Regions from separate parts of the Halomonas sp. ATBC28 genome, predicted to be linked through region 1. Evidence: predicted binding sites of a transcription regulator. Region 1 holds the regulator's gene; the other holds the start of a gene.

The links. Region 1 encodes LexA, which represses DNA repair genes until DNA is damaged. Its sites were predicted from a motif close to TACTGTNTANNTANACAGTA; they were not measured.
Region 2: the regulator LexA is predicted to act here: its motif matches at 2,075-2,094, upstream of ruvA (Holliday junction branch migration protein RuvA).

What each region holds. Positions count from the first base shown of each region.
Region 1 is NZ_VCQL01000027.1:38,557-42,264, reverse strand. Features, by position in the region: gene purU (formyltetrahydrofolate deformylase) at 1-719, shown strand, start outside; gene E0L35_RS22605 (energy-coupling factor ABC transporter permease) at 744-1,415, shown strand; gene lexA (transcriptional repressor LexA) at 1,424-2,104, opposite strand; gene E0L35_RS22595 (TetR/AcrR family transcriptional regulator) at 2,372-3,064, shown strand; gene E0L35_RS22590 (L,D-transpeptidase) at 3,042-3,578, shown strand; gene nagZ (beta-N-acetylhexosaminidase) at 3,642-3,708, shown strand, end outside.
Region 2 is NZ_VCQL01000016.1:102,366-106,073, forward strand. Features, by position in the region: gene aspS (aspartate--tRNA ligase) at 1-1,407, shown strand, start outside; gene ruvC (crossover junction endodeoxyribonuclease RuvC) at 1,487-2,050, shown strand; gene ruvA (Holliday junction branch migration protein RuvA) at 2,156-2,764, shown strand; gene ruvB (Holliday junction branch migration DNA helicase RuvB) at 2,851-3,708, shown strand, end outside.

The sequences.
Region 1 (3,708 bases):
TTTTTATGCGCTACGAAATTCTGGCGGATTCGGTAGGTATGTCGGCGGAAGCGCTGAGCGCGGCATTTGAACCGATAGCCAGCGAATTCAATATGCAGTGGTCGCTGGTGGATACCCAGCAGCGTAGGCGCGTAGTGCTGATGGTGTCGCGGGAGTCACATTGCTTGGTAGATCTACTTTACCGCTGGCAGGCGGGGGAACTGGATTGCGACATTGTCGGGGTTATCTCCAACCATGATGATATGCGTTCGCTGACGGAGTGGTACGGTATTCCTTATCACCATGTACCGGTCGACCCCGACAATAAGCAAGCATCGTTTGCCAAGGTTCAGGCCGAAATCGACAGTGCCCGCGCCGACTGCGTGGTGCTGGCGCGCTATATGCAAATACTGCCCCCTGAGCTGTGCGCGCGTTATGCGGGGCGAGTGATCAATATTCACCACAGCTTTTTGCCCTCTTTTGCCGGGGCTAAGCCCTACCACCAGGCCTACCAGCGGGGGGTTAAGCTGATTGGCGCTACCTGCCACTATGTGACCGAGGAACTCGACGCAGGCCCTATCATCGAACAGGATATCCATCGCGTTAGCCACTGCCATACACCCACGGATTTAGTGCGCTTTGGACGTGATGTAGAAAAAGCCGTGCTCGCTCGCGGTTTGCGCTGGCACTTGGAAGACCGCGTGCTGGTGCACGGTAACAAGACAGTGGTATTTAGCTAACGCTCATCAACCTGAGAGGCAGCCATGTCATTCGCGCAAAGTGTATTAGCGCCCTGGGCGCTGCTGCTCACCTGGCTACTCTCGTTAGCAGTGATCGCATGGGCGCTTTGGGGGCGGCCCTGGCAGGTGTTGATAGCGGATTCAGCGCTTCAGCACCGCTGGCTGGGTGCTACGCTGGCGGTGATGCTGATGTGGCAGCTTCGTGCCCAGGCTGTTGATTGGCTAACGCTACACCTTGTTTTTACAGTATTGATGACACTCGTTTTTAAAGCGCCATTAGCGCTGATTAGCAACGTGCTGATCAACATTGCCATGGTGGTGATTGGCAGCAATGAGTGGATGTTGCTGGGGGCAAATGTGCTGGTTACCGGGATCGTCCCGGCGGCCGTTATTGGCACGGTATGGCGGCTGGTAGATCGCCGCCTGCCGGATAACTTGATGGTATTTCTGTTTGCCTGCGGCTTTTTTGGCGCGGCGCTGGCAACGCTGGGAGGAGGCTTGGCGGCGGTAGTGCTGATTATCGTCGCGGGTACAGACCCTGAGGCGATCTATCTCGCCCAGGAGTATGCGCGTTTTTTACCACTGCTAATGCCTTCAGAGGCATTTATTACTGGCATGCTGCTGAGCATCCTGCTGGTCTATCACCCAAACTGGGTGGCCACCTTCAATGACCACCGCTATATCGACCTGCAGTAGCGGATTTATTAGCCGAGTGCCTGGCCGTTGCCACCACGAATTACGCCGACTCCAACGCCTTCAATATCGAGCGCTTGAGAGCGCAGGTCGATTTCAATGGGCGCAAAATCAGGGTTCTCTGCAAACAGCGTCACTTGGTGCCCCTGGCGTTTGAAGCGTTTAACCGTTACTTCATCGTCCAGGCGGGCAACCACGATCTGGCCATCGCGAACCCGGTCAGTGCGATGAACCGCCAGTAAATCACCTTCCAAAATGCCAATATCCTTCATGGAAAGGCCGCGTACGCGCAGCAGATAGTCAGCTTTGGGAGTGAAGTACTCGGCCGGTAGCGGGCAGTAGCGATCAATATGTTCGGCGGCCAAAATGGGGCTGCCGGCAGCTACTTCCCCGATCACAGGCAGGCCAGTGGGTGGGGCTTCCACGTTGGTTGTGGGTAAGGCGGTGACTGCGCTATCCAGGACTTCTTGAGGTTCCTGGTTGGGCAGGCGGATGCCGCGAGAGGTGTTGCGGATAATGCGAATAACACCTTTGCGTTCCAGCGCGCGCAGGTGCTCTTCAGCCGCATTGGGTGAGCGGAAGCCAAGTGCTTTGGCAATCTCGGCGCGGGTAGGAGGGTAGCCAAATTCGCCCATGGTCTTAACGATAAAATCAAACACGTGCTGTTGGCGAGCGGTTAGCGGACGCGACATACCAGACTCCATAAATAGTGAATAGACAGTAACAAGTTAAATGTCGACTTAATCAATAAGTGTTTAAGTATACAGTATGTTCCTCTGTCCAGTATATGGCTTGTCAGTGCCTATTGCCGATGTCTATGCAATTTTTCTAATCGTTTGAAACTAAGTTTCTGCTTATTTAATACGTCACATTTTGTCAATAAATCAAGCGTTGAGCCCGCCTACGTTATGGCATAGTATTTTGCTATGTTTTAAACAACTGTTTCCCTGGAGAGCGACATGGCTCAATCTGATACGGTGACCCGTATACTCGACACCGCCGAGGTGCTGTTTGCAGAGCGGGGTTTTGCTGAAACTTCGCTGCGCAACATCACTAGCAAAGCGCGGGTTAACTTAGCCGCTGTTAATTACCATTTTGGTTCCAAAAAAGCCTTGATTCAGGCCGTTTTTGCCCGCTACCTGGATCCGTTTAGTCAGCGCTTTCATACTGCTCTAGATGAGCTCGAGGGCCAACACGCCGGGCGCGTTATCCCGCTGGAAACACTGCTCGAGACCATGGCAACTACCGTTCTCGCGGTGCCCGCCGAGCGCAATAGTTTGAAAGTGTTTATGCGCCTGCTGGGTCTTGCCTACAGTCAAGCACAGGGACATCTAAGACGTTATATCCAGGAAGAGTATGGCGATGTGTTTACACGCTTCACCGAGCTTGTGCGCAAAGCAACGCCGGATCTGCCTGACGCCGAGCGTTTTTGGCGGCTACACTTTGTGCTCGGCACGGTAATCTTTACCTTGTCTGGCCTCGATGCGCTACGCGATATCGCGGAGAAGGATTACCACGAGCAGGTCTCTGTGCGTGATTTGGTCAGGCGATTGCTCCCGGTAGTGGTGGCTGCTATGAATGCGCCGTTACCCATAGCCCTTGACGGTGCCAAGCCAGAAGAAGGAAAACATGCGAACTCCTACGCTAGCTGAGCTACCTCCAACGGAACATATCTGGCTGGAGATTGATACTACCGAACAGTTGCTGCGCTGTTGGCGAGGGCCAAAAGTGCTCCATGAGTGTTCTATTTCATCCGGTGCTGCCGGAAGCGGGGAGCGCAACGGCAGTGGTAAAACCCCTCGCGGGTGGCACTATGTGCGCGCGGCCATTGGCGGTGATATGCCCGAAAATGCGGTGTTTCGAGGTCGCCGCTGGACGGGCGAGACATTTTCGCCCGAACTCGCCGAAGAGCATCCAGAGCGTGACTGGATTCTGACCCGCATACTGTGGCTGTGTGGCTTGGAAAAGGGCGTGAACCGCGGTGGTCAGGTGGACTCGCAACGGCGCTATATTTACCTGCACGGGACGCCGCCTGACGAGCCCATGGGCGTTGCTGCGTCCCACGGCTGTATTCGTTTACGCAATAGTGATTTGCTCTATATCTTTTCGTTAGCGTTGCCGGGCACCCCTGTTTGGTTGCACGGTGGACGCCAGTCCTTTGACTGATCAGATTTTGACACCGCTAGACGATCGTCTAGAATCATCGCCCCTTTTCATGGACCTATCACGATGACTCAACCGTTAGGCCCGGTCATGCTTGACCTTGAAGGCCCAAAATTGACGGCTGCAGAAAAAC
Region 2 (3,708 bases), on a different contig from region 1:
CATCGCTATATCGATCTGCGTCGCCCGGATATGATCGAGAAGCTGCGTCTGCGCTCGCGTATTTCTCATAACGTGCGCGCGTACCTCGAAAACCAAGGCTTCCTGGATATCGAAACGCCGGTACTCACCCGCGCTACGCCAGAGGGTGCTCGTGATTACCTGGTGCCTAGCCGTACCCACGCGGGTAGTTTCTTTGCACTGCCTCAGTCGCCGCAACTGTTTAAGCAGCTGTTGATGGTGGCGGGCTTTGACCGCTACTACCAAATTGCCAAGTGCTTCCGCGATGAAGATTTGCGCGCCGACCGTCAGCCTGAGTTCACTCAGATTGATATCGAGGCGTCGTTTGTGGAAGAGAACGACATCATGGGCATTACCGAAGCCATGATTCGTCAGCTTTTCCAGGACGTGCTAAAAGCCGAACTCCCTGAGTTCCCGCGCATGACCTGGCAGGAAGCGATGGACCGCTTCGGTTCCGATAAGCCGGATCTGCGTATCCCGCTGGAACTGACCGATGTCGACGACCTGATGCAGCAAGTCGATTTCAAAGTCTTCTCTGGCCCCGCCAGCGCGGATGATGGCCGCGTAGCGGCGCTGAAAGTACCCGGCGGCGCCAAGCTATCGCGCAAAGAGATCGACGAATATACCAAGTTTGTCGGCATCTACGGCGCCAAAGGCTTGGCGTGGATCAAGGTCAACGAGCGCGCCAAAGGGCTTGAAGGTCTGCAGTCTCCGATCGTCAAGTTTATGGAAAACATCGTTGAAGAGCTGCTCGACCGCGTGGGCGCAGAAGATGGTGACATCATCTTCTTCGGTGCCGATAAAGCCCGTATCGTTAACGAAGCCATTGGCGCGCTGCGCGTCAAGCTCGGTGCTGATCTGGAACTCTATACTCAAGAGTGGGCGCCACTGTGGGTAGTCGACTTCCCAATGTTTGAAGCCGACGACAGTGGTCGCCTGAGCCCGCTGCACCACCCCTTTACCGCGCCTTCCTGCACACCGGAAGAGCTCAAGGCAGACCCCGCCAATGCGCTTTCACGCGCTTACGATATGGTGCTCAACGGTACCGAATTGGGCGGCGGCTCTATTCGTATCCACGATCAGACCATGCAGAGCACGGTGTTTGAGATTCTAGGCATCGGTGAAGAAGAAGCCCAAGAGAAATTTGGCTTCCTGCTGGATGCACTTCAGTATGGTGCACCGCCTCATGGTGGCTTAGCCTTTGGCTTGGATCGCTTGGTCATGCTGATGGTCGGTGCCAAAACTATTCGTGAAGTCATCGCCTTCCCGAAAACCCAAAGCGCTGCCTGTTTGATGACCAATGCACCGGGCGAAGTCAGCCCCGAGCAGTTGAAAGATTTGAACATCCGCCTACGTCAGAAAGTCAAAGCGGAACCCGCCGCCGAATAAATCGGTTTGGATGGCTGCTCAACACCGACGCCACGGCGTCGGTGTTTTTGTATGTTCTAGTCACACGAGTATCGACGCCATGGTAGAGCAAAAGCCCGTCGTACCCATTCGCATTTTGGGCATAGACCCTGGCTCCCGGGTAACCGGTTACGGGGTGATCGATATTATTGGCGTTAAACCCTGCTACGTAGCGAGTGGCTGTATCCGCACGGCAGAAGGGGCCTTGGAGCAGCGCTTGGCGCAAATTTACGCCGGTCTTAGCGAAGTCGTCGGCCTGCATCGACCCTCCCAGGTGGCCATTGAACGGGTATTTATGGCCAAAAATCCCGATTCAGCGCTGAAGCTTGGCCAGGCTCGGGGGGCGGCAATGGTGTGTATGGCCAATCATGGCTTGAGCCTTGCCGAGTACGCCGCGCGGCAGATCAAGCAGGCGGTGACCGGCCAGGGCGGCGCGGACAAAGAGCAGGTGCAGCATATGGTGACCGCCATTCTGCAGCTCTCCGCTACTCCCCAGGCCGATGCCGCCGACGCGTTAGCCATTGCGTTAACCCATGCTTATAACGGCTCTGTGTTTAGCAGCCATGGCTTGCCCGCTGCGCCATCTCGGGGCCGCCGTCGCTCGACTGGACGCTGGCGGCTTTAATTCCCGCTGTACCGCTGGCTGAACTACTGGTCACCTGTACAGAGTCGCTTTATAGTAATCACCTGTTTTTCACTCTATTTTTTTCATTCCGGTGCGAGCGTATTTATGATTGGACGTCTGAGTGGTCAGCTAGTGGCAAAGCAACCTCCCTGGATTGTAATCGACGTTCATGGCGTAGGTTACGAACTAGAAACCTCAATGAATACGCTGGTCGCACTTCCTGCGATTAACGAGAGCGTCTCATTATTCACCCATTTAACCATTCGTGATGATGCCCACTTACTCTATGGCTTCGGCCGTGAGCATGAACGTGCTCTGTTCCGCGCCTTGATCAAGGTCAATGGCGTAGGGCCCAAGCTTGCACTCGCCATCCTGTCGGGTATGGACGAAGACGCCTTTATGCGCTGCGTCCGTGATGACGACAGCAAAGCGCTGACAACCCTGCCAGGAGTGGGTAAGAAAACCGCAGAGCGGCTGATTATTGAAATGCGCGACCGTTTTCCCGAGTGGGAAGATGGCAGCGACGCGCTACTGCCCCTTGAAGCCACCAATGGCCGTGCTTCTACCCGCGATAGTCTTGCCGATGCGGAAGCCGCGTTAGTTAGCTTGGGGTATAAACTGACTGAGGCGTCGAAAATGCTCGCCGATATCGACCCCAATCAGTCTACCGAAGCGCTGATTAAAGCCGCGCTCACCCAGCGCATGGGTGGCTAAGCAGGCAGCGGTGTGAGTACGAAATTGTGGGTAGTGGATAGACCTTTGTGAATAGACCTTTTGAATCGCCATAAAGAAGAGCACCTATGTTAGAACACGATCGGCTGATCGCCGCTGAGCCTGAACAGGGGGAGGGGCGCATTGATTACGCGATTCGCCCCAAGCGGCTGGATGACTATATTGGCCAGCCGCGTGTGCGTGAACAACTGGAAATCTTTATCGGCGCCGCGCGGCTGCGTGAAGAGAGCCTGGATCACACTCTGGTATTTGGCCCCCCAGGGTTAGGTAAAACGACCCTTGCGCATATTATTGCCACCGAGATGGGCGTCGGTATGAAGTCGACTTCCGGGCCGGTACTCGAGCGGGCAGGCGATCTAGCCGCCATGCTGACTAATTTAGAGCCTGGCGATGTACTTTTTATCGATGAAATTCATCGCCTGTCACCGGTGGTCGAAGAAGTGCTCTACCCGGCCATGGAAGATTTTCAGCTCGATATTATGATTGGCGAAGGGCCTGCGGCACGTTCGATTAAACTGGATCTTCCCCGCTTCACCCTGGTGGGCGCCACGACCCGGGCAGGATTATTGACCTCCCCGCTGCGTGACCGATTTGGTATCGTGCAGCGGCTTGAGTTTTATAACCTGGAAGAGCTAACAGAAATTGTCTCGCGTTCAGCGCGCTTGTTAGGAGTTGAAACCAGCCATGATGGCGCCATTGAAGTGGCCAGGCGTTCAAGGGGCACGCCGCGAATTGCCAACCGACTGCTACGCCGGGTGCGAGATTACGCCGAAATGAAAGGTAACGGCGTCGTCGATGTCGCCATGGCTGATGCGGCTCTCAATATGCTTAATGTGGATCACCACGGCTTGGATCATATGGATCGGCGGCTACTGCTGGCCATGATCGATAAATTTGACGGTGGGCCGGTGGGTATTGACTCACTC